Regions from separate parts of the Neobacillus oceani genome, predicted to be linked through region 1. Evidence: riboswitches for the same ligand, from Rfam matches in the RefSeq annotation. Region 1 holds a riboswitch; the other holds the start of a gene.
What was found. A riboswitch is a leader RNA that binds a small molecule or an ion and turns the genes downstream of it on or off. The one in region 1 is predicted to bind S-adenosylmethionine.
Positions count from the first base shown of each region.

Region 2: it holds a riboswitch for S-adenosylmethionine, as region 1 does, so the genes downstream of both, V1499_RS06445 (MFS transporter) here and V1499_RS17580 (methionine ABC transporter ATP-binding protein) in region 1, are expected to answer to the same signal.

Region 1 covers NZ_CP143543.1:3,454,337-3,461,295, forward strand. The annotation lists gene V1499_RS17570 (MetQ/NlpA family ABC transporter substrate-binding protein) at 113-952, opposite strand; gene V1499_RS17575 (methionine ABC transporter permease) at 1,005-1,673, opposite strand; gene V1499_RS17580 (methionine ABC transporter ATP-binding protein) at 1,666-2,691, opposite strand; SAM riboswitch class I at 2,852-2,964, opposite strand; SAM riboswitch class I at 3,136-3,235, opposite strand; gene V1499_RS17585 (hypothetical protein) at 3,299-3,646, opposite strand; gene V1499_RS17590 (MFS transporter) at 3,799-5,073, opposite strand; gene V1499_RS17595 (thioredoxin family protein) at 5,621-5,932, opposite strand; gene V1499_RS17600 (toprim domain-containing protein) at 5,929-6,297, opposite strand; gene V1499_RS17605 (YusG family protein) at 6,507-6,746, opposite strand; gene gcvH (glycine cleavage system protein GcvH) at 6,873-6,959, opposite strand, start outside.
Region 2 covers NZ_CP143543.1:1,270,117-1,277,075, reverse strand. The annotation lists gene V1499_RS06460 (NAD(P)H-dependent oxidoreductase) at 1-89, opposite strand, end outside; gene V1499_RS06455 (MarR family winged helix-turn-helix transcriptional regulator) at 215-646, shown strand; gene V1499_RS06450 (LLM class flavin-dependent oxidoreductase) at 909-2,282, opposite strand; gene V1499_RS06445 (MFS transporter) at 2,279-3,697, opposite strand; SAM riboswitch class I at 4,057-4,174, opposite strand; gene V1499_RS06440 (M3 family metallopeptidase) at 4,385-6,211, opposite strand; gene V1499_RS06435 (DNA-binding protein) at 6,906-6,959, opposite strand, start outside.

The sequences.
Region 1 (6,959 bases):
TTGACGGCAGGCTTCCATCCAAGGATAAACAAAAAACGGCCCCCATTTAGAATGGGGGCCACCAAATTAGAAGTATCACATTTTTCCTAAGGAAAGCCGGTCCGCAAGCCGATTATTCGGATACCGGAACGACTGAGCCTTTGTACTTTTCAAGAATGAAGTCCTGAATTTCCTTGGAGTGCAGGACTTCCAAAAGAGTTTTGATTTTGTCGCTGTTTTCATCGCCTTTGTTGACAGCGATGATGTTGACGTATGGTGAATCAGATTCTTCAATGGCAATTGAATCTTCAATTGGGTTCAGGCCTGTGTCAATTGCATAGTTCGAGTTGATGAGCACTGCATCGCCTTCACCTTGGTTGTAGATTTGCGGCAGAAGCTTTGCTTCGTATTTCGCATCGAATTTAAGGTTTTTAGGGTTTTCAACGATGTCTTCAACAGTCGCTTCAACTTTGTTAACGCCATCTTTCAGCTTGATTAGCCCTTTGCTTTCTAGCATGGAAAGGATGCGGCCATGGTCAGGAACAGAGCTGCTCACAATAATGTGCGCGCCATCTGGCAAATCATCAAGGCTCTTGTATTTCTTGGAATAAACGCCGATCGGCTCAATGTGGACTCCGCCAGCGTTGGCAAAATCATAGCCATTTTCCTTGATTTGAGCTTCAAAATATGGAATGTGCTGGAAGAAGTTAGCATCAAGTTCCTTTGCGTCCAATGCTTTGTTAGGAAGAACATAGTCCGTAAATGTTTTGATTTCAAGGTCGATGCCTTTTTCTTTTAAAATCGGCTTCGCTTCTTCAAGAATCTCAGCATGCGGTACGTTTGTAGCGCCAACAACGAGTTTGTTGTCGTCTTCCTTTTTGTCGCTTCCCGCTTTGTTGTCATCGGAGCTGCCGCAAGCAGCGAGTACGAGGACAAGGGCGAATGTTAAAAGTGTTCCAAGCCATTTTTTCATGTTCTCTTCTCCTTTGTTGTAAGTAAACTATCAGCCGCGCGGACTGAGGGATTTATCTTTTATCCAATTTACGGGTAATCGTATCCCCGATTAATTGAATGATAAAAACAATAATTAGGATGATGATAGTTGCCATAACTGTTACGTCATTGCGGCTTCTCTGGAAGCCTTCAAGGTAAGCAAGGTTTCCAAGTCCTCCAGCGCCAATCGCGCCGGCCATTGCCGTGTAGCTGACAAGGGCGATCGCTGTAACGGTAATTCCGGAAACAAGCGCCGGCATTGATTCGGGCAATAGCACTTTCCAAATAATCGTCCAGGTTGACGCGCCCATTGATTTGGCCGCTTCGATGACACCTTTATCAATTTCACGCAGCCCAATTTCAACCATCCTCGCGTAAAACGGCGCCGAACCGATAATGAGTGCCGGCAATGCGGCATTTTCCCCTATCATGGACCCGACTACGAAAACCGTGAACGGGATGAGCAGGACAATCAGGATGATGAAAGGAATTGAACGGAAGACATTCACAAAAGCTGCAATGATTTTATTAATGAATGCATTTTCCCAAAGGTTGCCCTTCCCAGTAAGGAAGAGAAGCAATCCAAGGATGATGCCGAGGACAAATGTAACTGCAACGGATATGCTCGTCATGTAAAGCGTTTCACGTGTTGCCGCCCACATATTTTCCCAGACGACATTCGGGAAATAGGTTTCAAGCATTCGCAATCACCTCCACGCCTACCTGCTGGGAATTAATATATTCCAGCGCCTTTCCGAGTTCGCTTTCCGGTCCATCAAGATGAAGGAACAGAGTACCGTAGGATCCGCTTTGCGTTTGTGAGATCTTTCCCTGCAAAATATTGGCCGTTATATCAAACTTCCTGATCAAGTTTGTGATAAGAGGCTGTTCAGTCGCCTCGCCGACAAATGTGAGCTGGATGACCTTTCCGGATGGAAGGCGTTCGAGTAGATGCTCTACCGCATCCTTTGTTTCCTCAGGCTCCGTTACCTGCTGGACGAATCGCTTCGTTATTGGCTGCTGTGGATTCTTAAAGACATCCAGCACCGGGCCGAGCTCAACGATTCTTCCGCTCTCCATAACGGCGACGCGGTGGCAGATTTTCCTGATAACATGCATTTCGTGGGTAATCAGGACAATCGTCAAACCGAGCCGCTTGTTAATGTCGACCAACAGGTCAAGAATCGAATCCGTCGTCTGCGGATCGAGAGCGGATGTCGCTTCGTCGCAAAGCAAGACCTTTGGGTTATTCGCAAGCGCCCTAGCAATGCCGACACGCTGCTTTTGCCCGCCGCTTAATTGTGACGGGTACGCATTTTCCCTGCCCTCAAGGCCGACAAGCTTAATTAGCTCATCGACACGCTTTTTGCGCTTCGGCCCCGAAATTCCGGCAATTTCAAGCGGAAACGCGATGTTTTCCCGGACTGTGCGTGACCAAAGAAGATTGAAATGCTGGAAAATCATTGAGATTTCCTGGCGTGCCTTCCTAAGCTCTCTTCCCGAAATTTTCGAGATTTCACGGCCTGCAATCGTTATGGATCCTTCGGTTGGGCTTTCTAGCCTGTTCAGCATCCGGATCAACGTACTTTTGCCGGCGCCGCTGTACCCGATAACGCCGAAGATTTCCCCTTCGCGTATATCGAGATTGACATTATCAACCGCTGTCAGTGTCCCATGTTTTGAAGGAAAGCTTTTTCTGACATTTTTTATCGAAATCATCGAATCACCTTCTTTACACCCATTTACCCATCATGCAGGGCAGCAATCATGCCTTGTTCTATCTAATCCTATCGTTTGAATATACAAAAGGATTCATTCCGAAAAAAGTAAAAAGCCTTTCTGCAACCGGGCAGAAAGGCATAATAAACATTTATCCTTTCTCCCATCTCCCAAAGCGAACGCTTTGTGTGAATTGGCACCATTTCACAGAAATCATCCTGTGACGGTTGCCGGGCTTCATCGGGCACATCCCTCCACCTCTCTTGATAAGAGTAGCTAAGCTATTCAATTAATCACGATTGCTATCGTATCATGGCGAAATTAAGGTGTCAATAAAGAAGTTTTTGAACTAGGGCCGGAAATATCAGGCAGGATTGCACAATGGAAAATCATCTACAATCCCCTAAAAATAAAAACCCGCTCCATAAGAAGAGGGGCTATCTCCTCTTATCTTTACAGGGAGTCTCCCTGCTGGAATTGGCACCGTGCTTTCACCGGTTGCCGGGCATCATTGGGCCATTCCCTCCGCCTCTCTTGATAAGAATTATAAAATTTTTAGAATCTTGCCAAAGATTTAATGAAAGTTTATCTTAATACATAATTCCCGTCAATAGGGAATTTTTTCAAACTCATTTTCCTTTGCCAAAAGAAAGATCGATTCAAGCTTCAGCACAGTGCGGAAAGACGCATCGATATTTATTGCCCGATGATTGAGCAGATCGCGTATTCTTTTCGTGCCGCAAAGCAGTTCGCTGATAGCTTCAGGGCTTCCCGTGATGTTTGCAAGCAAGGGTTTGCTTAGGATCTCACCGTTTGAAACAATCGCCTTACCGTCCCCAAACTCCACAAGAGAACCTCCAATTTGTATATAAACCGTCTGGCTGCTGCCAAATAAAGAATGGATATGCGGCTTTTTATTAAAATTGGCACAGAACCGATGAATCTGCTCAATCATTGTGAATCCCCCCTGCTTACTTAATTCATTTCCGGAAGTAGGAATCCTCCATTATTCGTTCGACAAAATCTTCATAAGCAGGCTTCTTTTGTGTTTTTTTCAAAAAAATCCGCCAAAGCTAAAAGGTAATGCAAAAATTCCGGGGAAATATGTCACATTCCGGCAGCTTTTGGAACCTGGGAAGCCTGGTTTTTTAAAACCTTCCTCCCGAAAACAAGATAGAAGTAAACAGAACTAATTAAGTAAAGGCTTGCGGTTATCGTGAAGACATATGCATAGCCCCAATAGTCGCCGTACCTGACTACGATTCCGGTTGAAACCGGCCCCATAAACGCCCACCCTAAATTGAAAACAGTCTGGTTGATCGAATTGGCCAATCCCTTCATAGAATCGTCAACACGTGACATGATGAGCGAACTTTGAATCGGGTTCCCGGCATTCATGAGCGCCTGCCTGAACAGGAAACCAATCGCGGCTAGCCACAAGTTTTCCGTGTAGGCGGTCAAAAGCAGGAATGGAAGCGACAACAACTGCAGGATAACGACAGCCCTAACCTCCCCGACGCGCTTGACGACCTTGGGCCCGATAATCATAGCAAAAGCGGTTGCCGCCTGGCCAAGTGAAATGATGAATCCGGTCGTCGATGTTGAAGCCGAAAACCGTCCCGCAAAATAAAGATTCAGGTACGGAATGACGAGCCCCGCCCCAAATCCAATCAGCATTTGCGCGATTGCAAAAAGGGCAATGATTTTGAAACCGCTCCAATTAAACGCGGCTTTTTTCCTTCCGGCGTCATCTGTTTGCGATTTTTCCATACGATTGGCGGGGGTCCTGAACTTAAAGGCCGGGATCGCTCCTCCCAAATAAATTGCGGCCCCGATCAACAGAGTGATCCTCAAGCTTTCAAGACTGGTGAAAAAAAGGCCGAAAAAATCGGTCAAAATTCCGCCCAGCATGTTCCCGATTACACTCGCCGCAGTCATCAAAGCGAAGTGGAGCGAAAACAGGTTGACCCGCTGGGATGGGTCAGAGTTTTCAGCCAGCCACGGTATTCCCGAAACTTGCAGGAATGCGCCCGAAAGGCCCGCAGCAAATGCCAAATACACAAGCATCGTTTCATCCGCTGCCAATGCTCTCATGATGAGCAAGGTTCCAGATACGAGAATGCCCGTGAAAATAACCCTTTTCCTGCCGAATTTGTCGCCAATGATTCCTGCGGGTACAAGGACCATCGCCGTAGCTAGTGATGCCATTGAAATAATCTGCCCGTTCACGGATTCCGAATAACCCAATTCGCGAACATAAAAATTATAAATAACAATGAAAATGCCAATTCCAATCTGGGTAATGATATTGGCAGCCATACTCAGTTTAATATTGTAGTTATAGGCGTTAAACTGTTGGGCCCACCCTTTGTAAAATGCCATCATGATCCGCCCTTTGCAGATGTACGGGCATAGCCCGAACCATAATTCCCTTCTTGGAAAGCGTATTTATTTCGCCTCCCTAAGTATCATAATCGGTCAGGAACATTTTGTAAACTAGGGAACTTACTGGTACATGCCTATTTTTTTGAAATTTGTTCGAATTTTGAGGGGGGTGGCGAAAGCAGTTGCCATAAGAGGGCTGGCAGGTTGGATATGGAGTGTTCTCAAGTTGCGTGCTCATTCGTAAGGTTAAGTGGGGATATGGCTGTTGATTTCTCCAAGAAAGTGCCGTTGTCGATGGCAGAAGGTGGTTGGGCTTTGGGGTTTTCGGGACTCATCTTGGACCTAAAACCTGATTTGTGTCCTAATTCCTTGGTTTTCGGGACTCATAGCGCTTCTAAAACCGGTTTTGTGTCCCGATTCCCTGGTTTTCGGGACTCTTAGCGCTTCTAAAACCTGGTCTGTGTCCCGATTACATAGTTTTCGGGACTCATCTCACTGCCTGTGGCCCTCGAAAATTTAAAAACGGATGCACTCCGGCATCCGCTTATCGTAAAACAGTTTGTATTTTTTCCAGCAGGTACGGTACAGATCGAAACGCATAAATGGAATCGATTGCTTGCCCTTCCTTGATAAACACAAGGCAAGGGACACTTTCTATCGCAAAAGTCTCCGCGAATTCGGGAGCATAATTGAGATTGATTTTGCCAATTTCCATCTGGCGATTCATTGCAGCGACAACTTCAAGCATTTTCGAAGCTACCTGGCAGGTTCCGCACAGAGGCGTATAAAAGTAGAGCAGCCCTGTTTTCGCGCCTTGAAGAAAGGCGGAAGCTTCTTCGCTTGTCCATTCCTTCATTGCGCGTTCCGGCCCATCTCCAAAAATTCGGCATGAACATCAATGTTTGCGGCCAAAAGCACCATGGCAAGGTGATGGTATGGTGCTGTCGCGACCTCTTTGTACATCTTGTCAATATAGAGATGCTCCGCCTCCGGATACTCCCTGCGGAATTGCCTCCTCAGCTTTTCACCCGCTTCATCAGCGTCCGCGAGTATAAACACCTGTCTGTCCCCGAACGAATCAATCAATTCATCAAGCCTGGAAAGTGAAATGGTCCCGTTCGTGCATATAACTTCTACACGGTCCTTAATCATTCCGAGAACCTTCTTCTTATCCGATCTGCCTTCAACAATAATAATTTTATCCGCGTATTCTTCGCTCATTGACATCACCTGCAGGAAAGTTGTTGGTAATAGCTTATTCAAACGCGCGTTTTGTGTGTAGTCTCCCGTCCTGCCTCAACTATACCACTGCCATACAAGAACATACAGGACTTTGCTCCCCGGGTGGTGCCGACTGGCATCTGTGTAACGTTTTTTCCTGGGATTGTGCCTGATTTAAGTTACGCTATCTTCGGATTAAGCCAGCGCCCTTAGCACCATCCACCATCTTGGCAGTCGGTATATTTTGCGTCGGGGTATTCGGTAAAGGTGATGTGCTGGAAAATCCTCTGTTGGTCTACGTCGAAACGTCTGTCCAGTTCGAAGTCGACCTCGCCTTCGAGCATGATGCGGCCGATTGGTTCGTTTTCCAGGTATAGTTTTATTTCCCCGTTTTTCAGTTTTCCAACCACCCTGTCGGTTATGTCGAGCTTCTTTACATTTAATGTCATGGTTGACCACCCTTTTTGTTTTTTCATTAGCATGCCCGGTGCGTTTGGAATGCATAGTTGGGAAAGTTAGGGCGTTGGCCAATTTTCACAAAAAAGAGGCCCTCCTAAAGGTGGCCTCCGGTTGTATTATTCGTTGGTCATTTCATCGTATTGCTCGGCTGTCATGAGTTTTTCGATTTCACTCATATCGGAAGGCTCGATAACGATCATCCA
Region 2 (6,959 bases), 2.2 Mb from region 1:
TTTGCATTTTCCTTGCTGCCTTTAAGGACTTTTTGCAAAAAGGAATAATTCAAGCTGTTATGATTGGGGTAAGTAAAGATGATTAACATGTTCAAATGACAGCGCCCCTTTAATTATCATTAGATAACTAAATAATAGCACCAAGGGATTTAATTATCAAATGATAGTTGTTTTTAGATAACAAATTTGTTATCTTTTATGAGAGGTGAGGACAGTGGACAAAAGGGTTCTTTTCCAAAAGGTTGTATCCTTTACAAGTTCCGTTCATCGGGTTAAGAATGAACTGACAAAAAATGTGAAACCCGATTCGATTTCCCAAATTCAATATAACATTCTCGAATATATCGCCGTCAGCCAGCCGGTTACCCCAAGTGAAATCAATGACTGCCAGAACATGTCTATGCCAAACACGAGCCGAGAGCTGAAAAAATTAACCGAAAAAAACTTAATTGAAAAGATTCATGATAGTGTAGATAGGAGAAAACAATTCATCCGTCTCTCCAAAGAAGGCGAAGCCATGATGAATGATGCTTTTGCAACGATTGAAGCACACTTCCAAGAGCGGATACAGCATGCTACGAACGAAGACCTGGAGGAAGTCGAGCGGGCCTTGGATATCCTAAGGGCGAAACTTTTTTTGGATTAATTGAATAACCCTCGTAGAACTACAAGCTGAATTAAAGTCTTCTTGCATTATTAGGCGGGAATTATTTTAATCCAAGCACTAAAAAGGCTTACCCCTAGTCTTTAGACAGGAATCGCACCATGTATATGTTATGACAAAAGCTCTGCCACACTGTCAGTACTCCTATAAAAAGCTAGACCGGATGATTGTTTCATCCAGTCTAGCCTTTAACATTTTTTCACTAAATTCCAGGTGTGGCAGACATCGAAAACGAATAGGCATCCTAAACTAAGTTTTTAGAAGCAAAAGCACCTCTATATCGTGAGGCTGGGTGACGTTTATTTAAACGGTCCTCTCCAAAAAGCTTATTTCTGTAAGTAGTTTGCTCTTCATCCGGATTACGAGCTAATCCACGTTGGCGAAGTACAGGCATTAAATAATCAATGAATTCTTCATACGAACCTGGAATCGTTGAACTAATCACATTAATTCCATCAACTCCCGCCTTCTGCCACTGTTCAAGTTTGTCAGCAATTGATTCTGGAGTTCCCACCACTCTAATCGTTCGGACATGGTATCTGGCCAAATCTTCTACTGTAGGAGTTCGTTTTGGTGTATTTTGCTTCACCCAATTAAAGAAAGTACTCATTCCCTGTGAATCTACATCATCAAGCGGGGTATCCATGCTGACATTCCCTAAATCTATCCCTGCCGCACCTGCCATATGTGCAACCATCATTTCCAAATCTACCTTATTTTCGAGTTCGATTGCTTTACGCTGCGCTTCTTCTTCAGTGTCCCCTATAACAAAGGATAAACCTTGATAAAACTGAAGGTCCTTTCCATCTCTTCCATGTTGAATTGCAATTCGCCGGGTTTCTTCAATCTGCTTACGAGCAATTTCCGGATTCGGTGCTTTGATGAAAACCCCTTCCGCATTTCGAGCCGCAAAGTCGCGCCCAGTCGGTGATGATCCAGCTTGGAAAAGTACCGGCGTCCGTTGCGGTGATGGTGCAACAAGGTGAGGTCCCTCTACCTTATAGCGCTCACCAACATGATTTATTTTATGTACTTTATCTGAATCAGCATAGATTCCACTTTCTTTATCCTTCAAGAGTGCTCCTTCATCCCACGAGCCTTCCCAGAGCTTATATAACACATCGGTATATTCATCCAACCATTTGTAGCGTTCATCGTGCTCAACCATACCATCATAGCCGAAGTTTCGAAAAGCATTATCCAAAAATCCTGTCGTCATGTTCCATGCAATCCTGCCTTTTGAAATATGATCAAGCGTCGATACACGCCGTGCAAAATTATACGGATGTTCTTGTAGTGGAGAGGCCGTAAAAGCTAATCCGAGATTCTTTGTGTGAACGGCCAAAGCTGATAATAGCACCATTGGGTCATTGCTCGGTATTTGCAACCCTTTTTCTACATGATATTTCCATCCACCACGATGATTTCCATATAATCCAACCACATCCGCGAAAAAAATAGAATCAAAGCCACCTTCGTCAAGTCGCTTTGCCAATGATATCCAGAGATCTATATCATTGAAATCCCTCTGGCGACCCTCGTCCTCGCGCCACAATCCATGTAAATTGTGATTGGCTGTATTCATAAGAAATGCAGAAAATGAAAGGGGCTTAGTCATGACTTACTCATCTCCTTCGAAAATGAATTATATGATGTACTCGGCACATACCCCGTCGAATCGCGCTCCTTCGTTATACGCGCTAACCCAATCGCGGATATACAGGCAACCACGTTGACAAGCGCTACAAAGATAGGTGGAACAAGAGCCCCGATATTGGAAAATGAAGAGAACAACACTGGGAATAGTGCACCTCCTATAGCGACAGGAACGTTGTAAGCGATAGCCCCCGAAGTAAAGCGATGTGCCGCCGGGAAAACATCGACTACGGTAAATGGAGCTAGTGCGTAATGGAACCCTACAATCAAACCGAGTATTACGATTCCAAAAATCATACCTCCAGGGACGGTAAACAACCAATAGGCAAAAACAACGAATACAGCGAATACAGCACAACTTGCGATGCGAAATGCTGGTATATAATCAGGGTTTCGACCGACAATCCAGGCGTAGACAGGTACAGACAATCCAAATATGAGCCCCGTAATTCCCATTGTGAGGTTCGCTTCTGTTGGTGCGAATCCACTTACATTCACAAGGTATATTGGCATATATAAAAGCACCATTACAGCGGCTGCATTGTAACCTAAGACATAGATTGATGTAAGAATTAAGCGTTTAGGATCATATTTCAAACTATCCTTAAAAGGTGATGCCGAGATTTCTCCATTTTCCTGTAGTTTTTTGAACACTGGTGATTCGTCTAATCCAGATCGTATAAATAGCGCAATAAGCCCGAGCGGCGCAGCTGAAATAAATAATAGTCGCCATCCCCATTCGTTAAACGCATCACCACCTAACCATACTCCAAGCCCGTAGGCAGCAAACGCCGCAGCTGGATAGCATAAGCAGGTGCCTAACTGAATCAAACCCATTAAAAAGACTTTATTTTTCCTATTAGAAAACTCATAAACATAGGCCGCGGCGCCGACAAATTCTCCACCTGCAGAGATTCCTTGCACAGCCCTGCACGCCATCAAAAGAATCGGAGCGCCGATTCCAATGGCAGCGTATGAGGGGATCAGTCCAATACAAAGCGTCCCTATCGCCATCATGGAAATCGTTAATACAAGGAGTTTTTTACGGCCTATCCTGTCACCAATTGCCCCCATGATGACACCACTTATTGGGCGCAGGAGATATGTGAAACCAAAGGCAAGCAACGAATAAATGAGAGCGTATTCCCCAGCTTCCGAGAATAAGACCAAGGATATGCCGATTGCTGCATAAGAATAGATTGCTAAATCATACCATTCGATAAAGTTGCCAATCGCACCCGATATCACGACTTTTCTAATTGTTTTCTGATCCGGTGCGCTGTTGGTTGACGATGCCAGTTCAGCTTGTTTCATTTTCATCCCTCTTTCAAAAATAATTGAGCTTTGCAACACGCTCTTTCTTACTTGATACTTCATGGTAAATTACCCTGAGGCTCCTAAATGTTCGGGTTTTTTCGTTACAGATGGGTCCTCTATTAGCCTCTTGGTAAAAATAAAATAGGTTGTTAAATGGTCAGGGTGCTAATTTACACTTTTTAACATTTGAGTTTATGCATCTTTGATTCCTCCTACTTATTATCCCTATTTTTCCAATAGCATAACTAGGATATAAAGGCGTGTGAATGTATGGTTTTTTCTAAGAAGCTGATATGGATATAATTAATTGGACAATGACTTTAGGCGTTCCATCTGTTGCCAAGTCCTTATATATACCAAAAAAACCCCTTCCATTAAGGAAGAGGTTTTATAAACAGAGTCTATAGAGTCTACACCCTCCCTTATCTTCCAAGCTAAAATGCTTGCTGGACTTAGCACCTTATCACTGAAATATAATTTGAGTGATGGTTGCTGCAGGATCTCTGGACCAGATTCCTCCCCTGCTCTTAATAAGGAAAATATTCATTTTTTTAAGATTATTCTCATAATAGTTTACTAAAATAATACTGTCAAGTGTTAAACTTTTTTGTTAGATAGAAGTGACCAGCTTTCCCTGTTATTTTTTCCTTCAAAATCCGTTTCAACCAATGTTTCAACGTGCAACTAAATGTAGCTGGGCAGGGAAGCATTTTTCGGTTCAGCCACTTCTCATTTTTTCAAAAAAACTTAAAAGCTCTTTTCCAGCTCATCCACAATCGTACCAATATGGGCGATGGCCTGTTTGATGACGTCAGTTGTGCTCATGTTGAGCCCGGCCATCTTGTACAGGTCGAAGCCGCCCAATGTTCCTCCACGCTTAAGGACCTCTGTCCACTGCTCGCCGACGGAAACCCCTTCCTCCTTGATCCGGTTTGCTACGACAGTGGAAGCGGATGTGCCAATCGAGTAGGTGAACGGATAAAGGCCCATATAATAATGCGGCTGGCGCATCCACGTCAGTTTCGCGCCTTCATCGATTTCGACGGTGTCTCCCCAGAACTCCGATAAAATCGCGCCTTTCGTGTCGCTGATGACACTTGTCGTCAACGGAATCTCCTGGTCTGCCATTTTATACAGCCTTCTCAACAATTCGGCTTCTAGAATATGGGTAACGCAATTATGGTGGTAGCTCATCATCAAGTACATATTCAGCCAGCGGTGCAGCCTCGGGTCATCACGTTTTTCACGAAGGTACTGGACAATTAAATGTTCGACCAAGGTGGACGGCGCCTCGACGAATAACAGAGACCCGCCATTGTTAATGAACTTCTGGTTTTGAGCGGCAAGCGTGAGATGAATGGCGTGTCCGAGCTCATGGCCGAGGAGAATCACATCGAACAGATTGCCTCCCCATGGGTAAAATGAATAGCCATGCACACCATGGACGCCGCCTCCGAATGCGATCATCCTCCGCCCGACGTTATCGCCCCGGTATACCCAGCGGTCCGTGAAAACCTTCCGCATTTGTTCCTGGTATTCAGGTCCGAGCACCCCAACGGCTTCAACGATGATTTCCCCTGCCTCTTCGTAGCTGATGGGCGGATCAAAATCAGGGTCAAGCGGTGCTTTAACATCCGAGAAAAGCAATTTGTCGAGGCCAAGCTGACGTTTCCTTAGGCGCGCATACCTTTGCATATGCGGGGCAAGTTCCTGCTGGAACGTATCGAGCACATCCTCAAAATAGCCTCGGGGAATGCCATCCCCTGAATAAAAGTTGTTGTCCGCCGGCGAGTCATAGTGAAGCAGAAAATCCATCGTCGTTGGATACTGGCGCAGTTTCGCAATCGCCACATTTTTATGTATTTCGTTCTTCAGCGTTTGGGCGAGGCCATGCTGATAGTTCTTCAAACCATTAAACAGCGACTGGTACGCATTCCTGCGCAGCACTGTATCCGGGGACGTTTCGACCTGGGTCATGTACATGAAAAGTGAAACCGGTACTTCTTTTCCATCCTTGTCCTTCACCGGCTCGAACTTCAAGTCTGACGCAGTAATCGTTAAATAAGTAGAGTTCGGTGCATTCAAGGTGCGTCCAAGGGATGACAGCAAACTTTCCATTTCCGGCTTTAGAGAGTGGTCGCGCAGGTTATCGATTTTCTCGAGGAACCGGTCATACGTGTGCAGGCCGCTTTCCTCTTCTTTGTAGGTTTGCAGGGTATCTTTCGGAAGTTGCAAAAATTGGTTCACGACCACCGTACTGAGGCTGTACGATTTTTTTCCAAGAGACTGCGAACGCCCAAGCCTGCGCTGGTTCTCCGAATCGGTCCCATCCTCGGAGTATTTGTAAAAAGCGTAGCTTGATACCCTGCTGAACCTTTCCATTAAGCGGTCGAATTGTTCAAGCAAATCCAGGGTGGCTTTCGCATTAGCCAGTGCAATATTGCGTTGAAGCATCCCATCCAAATCTTCCCCAACCTGAATGTACGCCTTTTCCCAGTCCTCATCCGATGCAAAAATCGGCGTCAAATCCCACGTTTCCTCCACCGGCACATCCTTACGGGTAATCACACTCATCGTAAACTCCCCTTTTTTTAGAATACGTAATATTCTGATAATATCATTTTTATAGACGGTATATATATGATTTTCCCTTAAAAGGGAGATTTAAGTTTACAGGTTCAGTGGAACAGACGATGAGCCATTTTAGTCAAGCTGGAAACAGGTCTTTCATGCATTAAACGATGACTTAATGCCCGAACAGCAGTGTGGGACGGTCATTCGGGCGTTAAAAGAGGATTTAACGACCGAACAGCAATGGGCAGCTGGTCATTCGGGCACTAAACAATGACTTAATGCCCGAACGGCAGTGTGTAGCCGGTCATTCGGGCGTTTAAAGAGGATTTAAGGACCGAACAGCAAATATTAACTGGTTCAGTATTGAAGTACAAAATTCGAATTTATGTGCTATTCATACAGATAATTCGCTTTTGAATTAGCACGTGTTTTAGCAGTTAAATGAACTTACAAAAAGCTCAGAACAGCCCTGAGCGTTCTTTATAGTGATGCTTTGTGGAAAGTAAGCACCCGTTTCTTTAAGTACAATACTTCGCAATCTACTTTATTAATGAAACCAAATAGGCGATGTCCTGTTAAAGAAGCATCGCCTATTTGAATTTGACAGTATGGACTAAATAAACATTTATTAAAAAAGCACAATTCCTTGTACTAGGATTGTGCCCGATGATTAAAAATTATTGAATACTAAAAGTTACCTTTTATAAATATCGTTAGATGAAAACCATTCTATAAAATGTTGATACGG